3 regions of the Dehalogenimonas etheniformans genome follow, and region 1 is predicted to be linked to each of the others. Evidence: riboswitches for the same ligand, from Rfam matches in the RefSeq annotation. Region 1 holds a riboswitch; each other region holds the start of a gene.

Region 1 (4,234 bases):
TATCTTTTAACTAATGTCTAATGTAAACTATCCCCTTAGGGGAGAGTCAATAGCATGAATAATAATCTTTTTACAATCGGGCAGACGTCTAAAATAAAAGGCATTACAATAAAAGCACTACGTTTTTACGAAAGGATTGGTCTTATAAATCCGTTTTACACTGATCCGGTGACGAGATATCGCTATTATTCCTTTGAACAATTAATCCAACTAGATGTAATAAGAGCTTTAAGGTCTATTGAAGTAAGCCCCAAAGACATGGTGGGAATTCTTGAAAAAAGGGATACCGGTCAGTTAATGGAATATCTTGCTGAACAAAAAGTAAGCATGCTGAATAAAATAGCTCTGTTGCAAAATTCAATTCAGACGATAGAACAGGCCCGCAATACTATTGATCACTCCATCTCGGTGATTGCCAACCGGGAGGTTGCTACTAGATTAATACCTAAGCGGTATATCCTTACGCAAAAAGTAAGCAACGATATTGGAGAAAAGGACGCAATGGTGTTATTTTCAAAATTTCTTATGATTATTGAGGAAAATAATCTTCTGGATACATATGAAACCGGTTATTATTGTATTCCTGATAAAAAAGGCGAAATTCGTCCATCAATGGTATACAATGCGGTTACTGCCAATAAGCGCTCAAATAAGGCGTTGTTATCAACCATTCCGACTGGAGAGTATTTATGCGTTAGTTTTAACTTGCAGAATGCCCATCTGCAAACTAATAAATTAAATGAATACATGACACAGAACAAAATACAACCCAGGCTTATATTGCAGGTTAATTTGTTGAACGATGTGTTTACGACCAATACCCAATACTGTGAAATACAGGTATTACTATAAATCTTCCTTTATTGGGGTAGCTCTTTAGCTTTGGGAGTAGCTTTGATCCCGCGTGGACATTTTAATTAAACGCTCAACAATTTGTTAAATTGTGACCTGAAGCGGGCTATTGAACTATTTAAGCAGGTAAAAAATCTTCAATACGTTCTCGGCAGGCTTTCCATGGGGGATCGCCGGGCCATAGTATAGGTAATGAAATGGCATTCCATTGCCACCAGAAAATTCATTTAACCAAGGCTTATCCCATACCATTTCGAGTGCAACTTGGTAGCAATCAGCCTGCTCTTGAAGATCCTCGGCGGCTCCTATTAAACGAGCGCCTGAAGGATCTGTATTGACCCCGTCTAAGTTTGAGTAACCAATTTCAGAGATAATCGCAGGCTTGTTGAACTGTTTGGCGATATCTTCTCGAGAAATTAAGAAGCCAGTCCGCAGCCAACCTCGCTTCAATTCTTCTATCATTGGATTGTTTTTGTTCGTTAACGGCATCCAAAAATCGGTACAAACATAATCCAAAACATCCCACCACTTTATGCGTTTATACTCGGGGATTGGATTTCCCCAGAAGACGCTGTCATAGCTAATTGGCCCCTTAAAACGCTCGCCGACCGCTTTGACCACCTGCCGCCAATCTTGTTCTCGAAGTGTGGTACCAGGTAATTCGCTTCCGATATAAAACATGTCTGCCCCAAACTCTTGGGTAATCGACGCATAGTGGTTAACCTGATCTCGATATGAACTGAACCACTGCTGCCATTGGGTTTCATTGATGAAAGCCGAACCAATCTGTACCCAGGAGTGTTCGGGATCATTAGACAAGGTTAAAAATGGCACCAGAATGACCCTTATCCCGAAACTGTGGCTCAGCTCTACGATGTGTCGAAGTGCTTGGTCCGATGCTGTCTTATATTGATTCTTTGTAATACTTGTTGAAGAAACCGTTTCCTGAAAAAGACCAACGACAACAGAAATCCAATTCGCCCCTGTATTTGCCAAATCATTAAGTGACGTGTCGGCTTGGGCGGGTGAATATAACGGGCCATAGACGGGTGGTCTTGGTTGGTCGAATGCCTAACCCCAATCGTTGAACCACATGCCTTTCATGAAAGCATCGACTGGGGGAAGGGTTTTCGTCTGGGTTGTCGGAATGATAGTTGTCGAAGGCTGACATTCTGTGAAGACGCAGGCTGATTATCTCCGGTGCAACCCGAAAAGAAGTTTAGAGAGATTAGAAGAAATAAGCTTATCGAAAAGCAAAGCCTATTTTTCATTTACGGCTCACTCGGAAGGAATGAGGGCAAGGTGATAATAGACAGGTTAACTGACTGAAGTCAATAGGTTTTGTAGATTAAATGATGTAGTAATAATTTCAGATTTTAATTCGGTTTAGTCCTCCAGATTTCAAATTGTGATTTATAGTGAGGTAGGGTGAGGAAACATCATATTGACGTCTATTAATCTCAAGAATAGAATAAACTTCGCTCTAGTGAACTCGTTCTCCAGGAGGCTGTGAACCGCCATCTGTAAATGGTCACTTGGGTAGCGGGGAGCCAACAGTGAAACCGACCTGTGAACAGGTCGGTTTTTATTTTTAACGAACTCTTCACAATTGTCTCAGGCAACAACTTTCCGAACTATAGGACCGGCCGTCCCAATTGGTTTCGCTTCACGAACGAACTAAAACAGGGAGTGGAGAAGAAACGAAAGATCAATGAAAGTCCTGCTGTTGGCTTTCATCGATATTCCTATCAATGTAATCAACGAACAGCTTGAGAGTGCGCCGGCAGTCAAAGGGATTTGACGATCTTGAAAATTAAAGAGCCCATAAGGAGGACAAAATGAAAGCGCGGATTTTGATGAAGCTCGGATTCTTGACCCCATTAATTATGGCATTCATCCTCCTGTTGCCGACCACACCTGTACCGGTGGCGGCGGCTGATCTGCCCGGCGAACCTATTGAACGTCATCCGACAGGATTTTTGGATTTCACCGGCAGCTGGACTAGGAACGGCGGGGAGCACGGTTGGGACTGCGTCGATGAATACCCCCCGGACGATGACGATTATGTTAAAGCTGGCGAGACCAACGATGAGAACAGTTACATGCTGTTTCGCTACGCGTCATTTGGGGTCCCCAACTACACCGATGCAAACGTGACAATTTTCTACAGGGCCAGAGACAATGACTACGCAGTTTTCGATGGCAATAACATCCAATCATCGTTACAGATAGGAGGCTTGCGTTACCATGCGGGGTCTCACAATCCCCCAGGAACCAACATTTGGGGGGAGGGTGATTTTACCACATTTAGCTATACCTGGGACGTCAATCCTGCTACAGGCCAAGAATGGGTAGGGGGGGAGATAACGCAGATCCAAGGGTTCGGAGTCTATACTAATGATGCCCAACCCGACGTCCGCGTTTCGGCGGTATGGATGGTCATCAACTTTACCTACGTAAATCCCTATGTCAAATTTGAATATGCCAATCCCCACCAGTCCGAAGCAGCTCCCGGCGAGATGGGTTTCGGCATAGTCCTCAGCAATGCTTCGACCAACACGATAACCGTGAACTACTCGGTCACCCCGGGTACAGCCACGCCCGGAGTCGATTACAACGCATCGTCGGGTAGCGTCACCTTTCTTCCCGGTGAGACCCGGAAATCGGTCAGAGGTATTTACCACCTGAATGACCAGATGTATGAGGGACCTGAAACCATAATATATACATTGTCTAACCCCGTTAATGCTTTATTGGGGGCGATCACCACCGCCACGTGGACGATAGATGACGACGATCCTGAGATTTACCTGGAGGTTATCCCCGTAAATGCAATTGAAGGTAACTCCGGGCCGCATACCGTTCCGGTGACTATCAACATCTGGGGGGCGGCGGCGGGCGCCAGCACGGTGAGCGTCAACTATGCCACGGCCGACGGCACCGCGATGGGATCGGGGACGATGGCCGATTACGCGCCTGTCTCGGGTACTCTGACTTTTATGCCGGGCCAGACCAGCAAAACGATCAACATCACCGTTTCGGGCGATAAACGGTATGAATCCGACGAATATTTCTGGCTCAACCTTTCCAACTTTGTCGGGGCGTCCCTGAACTACTTCAACCCGGGTGGGGTTATGCTCCGCAACGATGATACGCCGCCCGTTATTAACGAGTTTGTCGCCGACCATGCAGGCGATGATACGTATGAATATATCGAGATATATGGGGCACCAGCGACCGACTATTCCGACTTCAAAATCCTGATTGTCGAAAACGACCCTGGTGAAAATCCAGGGGTCATCGACCGGATCTATAACGTCGGCACCACCGATGCCCAGGGTTTCTGGCGGACGCCTTTCCTTCACAATGAACTCGAGAACGG
Region 2 (4,234 bases), 200 kb from region 1:
CCGCAATTAAATACAAAATACGGAAGTAATCCGCAGGTATCCATCGAAACCAAATATACCTCCAGCATAGGCCCAGCTTCTTCATTGGCCACTCAGGCGATGCTTTGCGCTAGCGATCAGGGTAAATACTCTCAATACCGCGATAGCATTTTGACCGCCTGGAACAACATCGGAGCTGATGCGTACACCCTGTCCGCGCTCGAGGCTGCGGCGGTCTCTCTGGGGCTGAACACCGGGACCTTCAACTCTAGCCTGGAGAGCGGCAAGTATCGCCAGGCCGTCACCGACAACACAATAGCCGCCGGTCAGCTCAACATCGACAACCTACCCACCATTTTCGTCAACGATACGCGCATCGTCGGCGTCCAGGCCTTGGATGTTTTTACCTCGGCGATCGATTCTGAACTCAATAAATAACTATGAAGCTGAGAGGCATCGTCGTCATCATTTGCGCCGTCTTCGTCGGTGCTACCCTGTTGTTCGCCGGTACCGGTAAACTGCCTGGCCAGTCCGAATTCGCCGAGGCAATGATGGGCACCTTCTATACTCCACAGCTGGCGACCTTTTTCAGCCGCGTCGTGCCCTGGGTAGAGATAATCCTCGGAACGATGCTCCTGGCAGGCTTCTTGCCTCGCCTGGCCGCTCTGGGGACGGTCGTCCTGGCCTTGGGTTTTATCGCTAACAACGTCTGGGCTATCGCCCAGGGCATCGGCAAGTTTGCCCACTGCGGCGACTGTTTCGGCTTTTGGGAGAGGATTTTCGGCTACCTGACTCCTGCAGGCGCCCTAGCCGTTGACCTGGTCCTGCTCGTTGCCGCCCTGGCTGTAGTCCTGCTTTATCCGGATTTTTTCAAGCTGCGGACATGGGCGGCATTTGTGAAAAAAAATAATCGTAAACCCTCTTGATTTAGGCTCATGCCGGTCGTAATATAGGTACAAAAATAAACGCAAAAGGAGGCATATGCTCAAAGAATTCAAGACCTTTATCATGCGCGGCAATGTCGTCGATCTGGCCGTCGGTATTGTCATCGGCGCAGCCTTCGGCGCCGTAATCAACTCCTTCGTTAAGGACATCCTGATGCCGCCTATTGGTATGCTCCTCGGTGGCGTCGACTTCACCAACATGTACGCCATCCTCAAAGAGGGCGCCACCGCTGGACCGTACGATTCGCTGGCTGCCGCTCAGGCCGCGGGGGCTGTCACTATGAACTTCGGTGTTTTTATTAATGTCATCATCAGCTTTTTGATCGTCGCTGCCGCCATCTTCTTCGTGGTAGTCAAGCCCCTCAATATGATCGCCGCCCGCGAGGCCGCCAAAAAGGCTGCCGCCGCCACGCCGGCTGCACCCACCACCAAGGACTGCCCCTACTGCACGACATCCATCCCGATCAAGGCTACCCGCTGCCCTAACTGTACTTCAGAGCTACGCTAGGATACCTAGCTAGAAAAACGGAAGGAGAAACCATGGCAGGTAAGTTCCAGCTCTACAAGGACAAGGCAGGAGAGTTCCGGTTCAAACTGATGGCCTCCAACGGCCAGATCATCGCCACATCGGAAGGTTACAAGAGCAAGGCCTCCGCGATGAATGGCATCGAATCGGTCAAGACCAACGCCCCCGGTGCCGCCCTCGACGACCAGACCCTGGAAAAGAAATAGCCTACGACGGGCTCCGCGGTTATCGCGGAGCCCGTCTCATTTTTTTAATCCGGATACCCCAACGATATCATTCCTCATAAATAGTGACTATTGGTGAGTTATGATGATGATTGGATATCTTGAAACGACTGGTTCCGGGGCTTACAATTGTAATTTCAGGAGCTTTGAACTGCCGCTTGTAGATGGTCACTTGGGCGGCAGCGAGCTAACAGTGAAACCGGCCTGATCCAGGTCGGTTTTTGCGTTTAAATAGACTAAAAAGGAGGAGGTTCTAGTGTTCAAGCGCAGAATGTCGTTACCAGTCAGTATCCTATTGGTCCTCGGCGCCCTGGTGTTCATGCTTCCCGCGTCTATTCCGGTTTCTGCCGCCAAGATCACTTATGAGGCGACAGACGTTGGGCCTAAGATCAGGCAATGGGAACCCACCGCAGATCGGATCGTTAAAGATGATCAACAAAGTGGTGGAGGTTCCGCCACGGCTTCCGCACTTACAGTATTGGATACAAAAATTTTCTTGATTCTCAACGATTATACTGGTCAATATCAAGCCACATATTTCGATTTAGTTGCCGATTCTTCAAAGACTCAGGTTTGGGTACAAGCAAACCTTGCCTGGCCGGCGGGAGATTCGAGGGCCAAACCGGAGCTCACTCAGGACCAGATTTCATACATCCTCGGCCAATTTGATAATAATATCCTGCCAAAAGAGAGCGCATATTTCGGTACCGCCGATGCTCATGACGGAAGCAACGCATACTTACCATCACTGTTGGGTCTACCCGAAGATTACTATTTTGACTCCACCGGAAGAAATATCGTCCTGGTCAGTAATATCCGGGATGAAAACTACTACGACTCGACTTACCCAATATACATCGCAGGCTTTTATTCACCATCGTTCGAGACCTATTTTGACCGCAACATCATTAGCATAGACGCTTATGATTGGGCCAATCGTATGGGGCCTAATCCTCATCCAAATCCGGATCAATCAAAATGGCGCCCGTATCTTTATGAAGGAGTCTTTGCTCATGAGTGGCAGCATCTGCTCCACGATGACTACGACTCAGATGAAGATACCTTTATCAATGAAGGTATGGCGGAATACGCCGAGATCGTCTGCGGTTACACGCCTTCGTTGCAAGGACACCTTGATGCCGCTGCCGCCAATCCCGAAAACTCACTGGTTGTCTGGGGTGACCAGGGTGATGATGAAATCCTCACCGATTATGGTCAGGCGGCGCTCTTCCAGATCCTGTTGAATCAAGAATATGGAACTGAATTCACACAGGCCTTGTTCCACGAACAGGCCAACGGTATTGCCGGCGTCAACGCAGCCTTCCAAGGACAGGCTGTTGATAACACCTTTGATGAATTCTACCAGCAATTTCGTTTAGCCTTGTACCAAAAAGGATCTTTCGATCTCTTCCCTGACTTCCAGGTAAATGTCGGCCACGCTGGTAAGCCCAATCCTGAAGCCTTCGCAAGCCCTGGCGCGCCTCCATGGGGAACTGATTACCTCCTGGTATGGGGTTATGAACAAATTGCTAACCTTAAGTTCAATGGTTTCGCTTTCAATCCCATTACCTGGACATCGGTGGATGGCAAGCTTTGGGGAGGCACTGGGGATCTTCTCGATAATTGGGCGATTTTTGAAACCCAAGGTGGTGGGATCCTGACTTTTGATACCGAATATGATATCGAAGAGTTTTGGGATTTCGGCTTCGTCCAGGTTTCGACCGACGATGGACAAACATGGACTAGCCTAGTTAATTCCTACACCATTTCGGACCATGATCCTAGTGCCCACCCAAATATCATAGCCAACCTCCCCGGACTTACCGGTACTTCAGATGGAACCATAAACATGAGTTTTGATCTGAGCGTCTATGCAGGTCAGGATATTCTCGTAGGATTCAGGTATATGACCGACTGGGCTACTGCTCTTGAGGGGTGGTTCATCGATAATATATACGTTGATGACACTCTCATCTCGGATGGTTCCTCTACGTCCGGTTTCATGAGCCTCAACCAGGTTCTCGGTATATCAAACGATTATTCGGTTTCTTTGCTTGGTGAGCGAATTCGTAAGGGCGTCACTGAATACAAGGTTCTGAATATTCTCGATGGAGGATTTGTATCTGACTGGGACAGCATTAGGCAGATGTTTGACAACTATACCCAATTGCTAGTTTTAGTCACCTATAAAGCCGAGATAGGCGTAGCAAGTTACGCCGACTACAACTTCCAGGTTGACCCCCGCGGCGGTATCCACATCAAATAGATCCGCTAAGTTGTTAAAAGAGAGGGAGCCCCGACGGGGCTCCCTCTCTTTTTTCCCATCTGTCATTCTGAGTGCAACGAAGAATCTCGGTTCTGACTTTGCTCCCAACCTGTCTCGCGAGCCCGCAAAGTGATCCAGGCTGCCCGTCCTCGATGAAATCGGGATAGTAATCATCCCGGAAGAATATAGAGTCTTTCTTGGTTTGTCTTTCTGTGCGTAGCGAAGAATCTCAGTTCTGCCCCATTGCTTTATCCCCCATTCTGTCTTTGCGAGGACTGCCAGTTGGTAGTCCGTG
Region 3 (4,234 bases), 170 kb from region 1:
ACAATCCGTCAGATTGTTCTAATAACGCTTTTGGAGATTTTACTTCATCCATCCAATAAGATGACGAAAAAAGGTTTACCTTGATCCTTCCAATACGAAGCGCTGGATCGAAAAATTTCCTTAATAACCTCAAAGTCCTCAGGCATTTTGTTCTTAAGGGATTGAAAGTGAGTAATTAGAATGACGTAGCCCTTGGCAGGTTTCCACGAAAGATCAGTAAGGCTGTCTTTGAGGGCGTCCCAGTTATGTCCGAAGTAGACTGGGAAATGAAATACTTTGGCAACCCGCCTTAGAAAACCCAGTTTCGTGCTGATTCGATCAAAACTAAGGGACGTCATTTCGAAACCATACTTTTCGGTTGCCTGTCGAATCTCTGACTTCCCATATTTGGTATCCGCCGAGTATAGGCCCGAGTTTGTTGTTGAACTGAATAACACATTAAAGTCTATCACGTTCATCTCACAATCAACCTGAAACTAGCATAATGGTCGTCTGTATAATAAGATTCTCCGTTGGCGCCGATCACAATCCTTCGCGGTCCTCGGTCACTCGATCCCGGAGTAATGACTGTGTACTCATGGTAATAGCCTGATCCCTTTTTGGGAAGTAGCATTTCGAAATTATTGAACACGGAACCGTCTTGCGGGAAGGGGAAGGGTCCCCGGATGTCAATCAGATGCAGGGTAGTTTTGGCTTCGGTAGGCAGATCGGAATATCTGATAGTCCTGTAACTAGTTTCTCCGTTCGTCGAACCTGAAGGAACTAATGCGCATCCTACTAAGGAAATTACACCCGAAAGAAGAACAATCAACGTAATAGAAATTATCCGAGTTCTCGGGGTAGAAAGAATAGAAACCAGATGATCCATCGTTTATTCGACCGTGACGCTCTTAGCTAAGTTTCTCGGGAAATCAATCGGGCAATCACGGAATTTGGCCGCGAAATAAGCTAATAATTGCAGAGCAACGGTATTAATTATTGGCGATAGGAGAGTATGCGTGACTGGGATTCGGATCGTGAAATCGACCAGTCCTGGAATTTCAGTATCGGTCTCCTGTACCAAAGCAATCACAGGCGCTTTGCGAGACTTTATTTCTTTTATATTGGTAACCATTGCATCATAACAGGCGTCCCGATTAACTATGGCGACCACAGGGGTATCTTGTTGCAGCAGAGAGAACGGACCGTGTTTCAGTTCACCCGCGGCATAACCCTCGGCATGGATATAACTGATCTCTTTAAGCTTCAGAGCCCCCTCGAGGGCGACCGGATAATTGATGCCTCGACCAATAAAAAAGACATTTGAGAACCGCGTTAAATAGCGCGAACAGGCTTTTATCTGATCTTGATTGTCAATTACACTTTGCACTAAGTCCGGAAGTTGGCTCAACCGGACTATCAGTTGCTCGCGCAAGTTCTCTTCCGTGTCCTGTTGCAGCAAAGCAAGTCGATAAAGTTCCATAAGTTGGGCGATGAAGGTTTTAGTGGCAGCCACACCGAATTCTGGGCCAGCATGGGTGTAGGTGACCTTGTCGGCCAATTGAGTAACAGAACTGCCTTTGACATTAGTGATGGCCAAGGTGGCGCAGCCCGCTTGTTTTAATCTACTGAGCGACGTCAAAACGTCAGCGGTCTCCCCAGATTGGGTGATAGCGATGACATTGGCGACAGGAATAGTGCGTTCACGGTGGTTGACCTCTGATGCCAACTCCACCCGAACAGGTATGTCCAACAATTCTTCGATAACATATTTTCCAATTAAACCTGCATGGTAGGACGTGCCACAGGCGAAAATCAAAAGTCCTTTACCCTTTTTATATCGCATAAACTCAGCGTCGATTACCGGAGCAGTTCGGTGGAAAAAACCCTCAAGAGCCTGGTTGATTATCCTAGGTTGTTCGTATATCTCTTTAAGCATGAAATGTTCAAATTCATTCTTCTCAACCTGATCGGCAGACCAATCAATTGGAACGATAGCCCTGGTTGTCTCTTTGCCATTTTTCAAAATTTTCAAGCTATTTTGGTCGGCAACACCGATTTCACCGTCTTCAAGGTAAATCACCTTGTTAGTGTGTTCTAGAAGAGGTGGGATGTCAGACGCAACTAAGATCTCACTCTCTCCGATGCCGATGACCAGGGGGCTCTGCTGGCGGGCAAATACCAGCTTATGTTCGCCTTCAGCGATCGCGACAATCGCATAGGAGCCCTTTAACTGGACAATGGTTTCCGCCAATGCCTGTTCGAGGTTTCCTGTGTAATGCTTTTCTATCAGATGAGGGATGACCTCAGTATCGGTCTCCGAAAGAAATACGTGGCCTTCGGCAATCAGCTTCTCCTTCAATGGTCGATAGTTTGAAACGACGCCGTTATGGACCAGAGCAATTTTGCCGCCGCAATCAAGATGGGGATGAGCGTTGACTTTCGAAGGTTCTCCGTGGGTGGCCCAGCGGGTATGCCCGATTCCGACGGTACCCACAAACCTGGGAGATGAATTTCTTAGATTGCCGACCCGGCAAGCACCCTTATAAACGTTAATTACATCATCTAGTACTGCAATACCCGATGAGTCATAACCCCGGTATTCCAGCTGTTCCATTGCCCTCAGCAGTACAAACTGAGCGGATTTGTTCCCAATGTAACCAACGATGCCACACATATCAGTTCCTTTAAAAAGATTGTGCTAAAAATAAAATAACCGACATGATCCTTCTAATGTCGGTTTCACTATTGGCTCCCCACCACCCAAGTGACCAGATAAAGGTGGCAGTTCACAGCCTCATCTATTTATTCTTTTATACTTAGTAACTCAAATTATCCATTTTTGTCAGGATGATTGACAATACTACCTTAGTATGATTACTTTTGTTCATAAGTAGGAATATAGTGCTAATTATTATTAATGATAATAACAATATTCTGCAGTTTTGCTTTAGACGGCAATCTAACCATCTTCAATATAAACTTAGATATTGTCGAGCGGCTTCCACGGGTCGTCAATTTACGGAGTACCATTCGCACAGAACGAAATTTTAAAAATTTAAGGAGGGCATCTCTTTGATGGATGCCCTCCGGCTAACCGACGACTGTACGATAGGAGTTAGTTCTTGTCTTCTCTCTGAGCTTTGCCGGTTCTCCTTTTCACCAGATTGTTGTATCTTTCTGGCGCAAGGGCTTTTCCTTCCACCTTGGGGTCTTGATTCTTTTTGTGGTTAGTATCTACAGATGCATTTCTAACAATTCTTGGGATCAATATTCCACGACACGCGGCAATTCTTTGGCTTGCTTAACCCAATCAGCTACCGAGGTAGCGTGGGGTAAACGGCGTATCAATTGTTCTCTTTGTTCGCGTCAACCAGTTTTGCCAAGAGATTTTCAGGTTTCCGTTGGCCTAGTTTTTTAACCATATCGACGCCTGCAGCTTCAAGTAGGTCACTAACCTCTTCGCCAACACCTTTAAATTACGAATCCTTCACCACTCGCTTAGGAAACTATTTATTTTTCAATTGTCTCCAACCGAATAATAATAGTAATGCTCCGCCCGTTGCTAACAATAGGGTGGTTAGATTAAATCCAGTGACTGAACCTATTCCCAACAAATTTCCGATAAAGCCACCAATCAAACCACCAGCGATACCGATGAGTATAGTTACTATAATATTCCCTGGATCCTTGCCAGGCATGATTAATTTGGCTAAAGCACCTGCTACAAGACCTACAAAAATCCAAGATAGAATCCCCATTTATTTCTCCTACAAAAAAATACTTGTCGAATTGCTTGAAACAACTTCGAGGTGCACCAATAGCCTAGAGTAATCCAACGTGCTGAGGCTTGAGGGTGGGGAATAAAACACTTCCGTCCTAAGGGGTAGCCGAATAAGCTACCCCTTAGGACGGAATGATTACTCGGAGTCTTTCTTAGCTTTACCTTTGGCTTTGCCAATAGCCTTCTCTCCGGCTTGCTTAATTTGACCGGGTGCGGAGGACTTTCCTTTTGCTTTCCCTCGCGGGTCTTTTTCCTGCTTGGCCATTTCTTATTTGACTCCTATACGCGGATTTAATCAATACTCCACGACACGCGGCAATTCCTTGGCCTGCTTGACCCAATCAGCTACCGAGGTAGCATAGGGCAAGCGGCGTACTAACTGTTTCTCTTTGTTCACCTCAACCAGTTTTGCCAAGAGATTTTCAGGTTTTCGTTGGGCCAATTCTTTAACCGTGTCGACGCCAGCAGCTT

The links. Region 1 has a riboswitch for cyclic di-GMP ahead of HX448_RS10020 (Calx-beta domain-containing protein). Riboswitches for the same ligand answer to the same signal wherever they lie in the genome.
Region 2: another riboswitch for cyclic di-GMP. It lies ahead of HX448_RS00730 (M6 family metallopeptidase); the one in region 1 lies ahead of HX448_RS10020 (Calx-beta domain-containing protein).
Region 3: another riboswitch for cyclic di-GMP. It lies ahead of glmS (glutamine--fructose-6-phosphate transaminase (isomerizing)); the one in region 1 lies ahead of HX448_RS10020 (Calx-beta domain-containing protein).

The regions. Positions count from the first base shown of each region.
Region 1 covers NZ_CP058566.2:2,000,388-2,004,621, reverse strand. The annotation lists gene HX448_RS10030 (MerR family transcriptional regulator) at 55-852, shown strand; partial or broken gene HX448_RS10025 (glycoside hydrolase family 113) at 967-1,872, opposite strand; cyclic di-GMP riboswitch class II at 2,346-2,428, shown strand; gene HX448_RS10020 (Calx-beta domain-containing protein) at 2,691-4,234, shown strand, end outside.
Region 2 covers NZ_CP058566.2:132,321-136,554, reverse strand. The annotation lists gene HX448_RS00750 (DsbA family protein) at 1-417, shown strand, start outside; gene HX448_RS00745 (DoxX family protein) at 420-905, shown strand; gene mscL (large conductance mechanosensitive channel protein MscL) at 961-1,431, shown strand; gene HX448_RS00735 (YegP family protein) at 1,464-1,655, shown strand; cyclic di-GMP riboswitch class II at 1,805-1,887, shown strand; gene HX448_RS00730 (M6 family metallopeptidase) at 1,930-3,939, shown strand.
Region 3 covers NZ_CP058566.2:1,829,906-1,834,139, forward strand. The annotation lists gene HX448_RS09150 (barstar family protein) at 45-458, opposite strand; gene HX448_RS09155 (guanyl-specific ribonuclease) at 455-868, opposite strand; gene glmS (glutamine--fructose-6-phosphate transaminase (isomerizing)) at 872-2,656, opposite strand; cyclic di-GMP riboswitch class II at 2,705-2,788, opposite strand; partial or broken gene HX448_RS10730 (DUF4332 domain-containing protein) at 3,327-3,443, opposite strand; gene HX448_RS09170 (GlsB/YeaQ/YmgE family stress response membrane protein) at 3,489-3,740, opposite strand; gene HX448_RS10620 (hypothetical protein) at 3,900-4,028, opposite strand; gene HX448_RS09175 (DUF4332 domain-containing protein) at 4,059-4,234, opposite strand, start outside.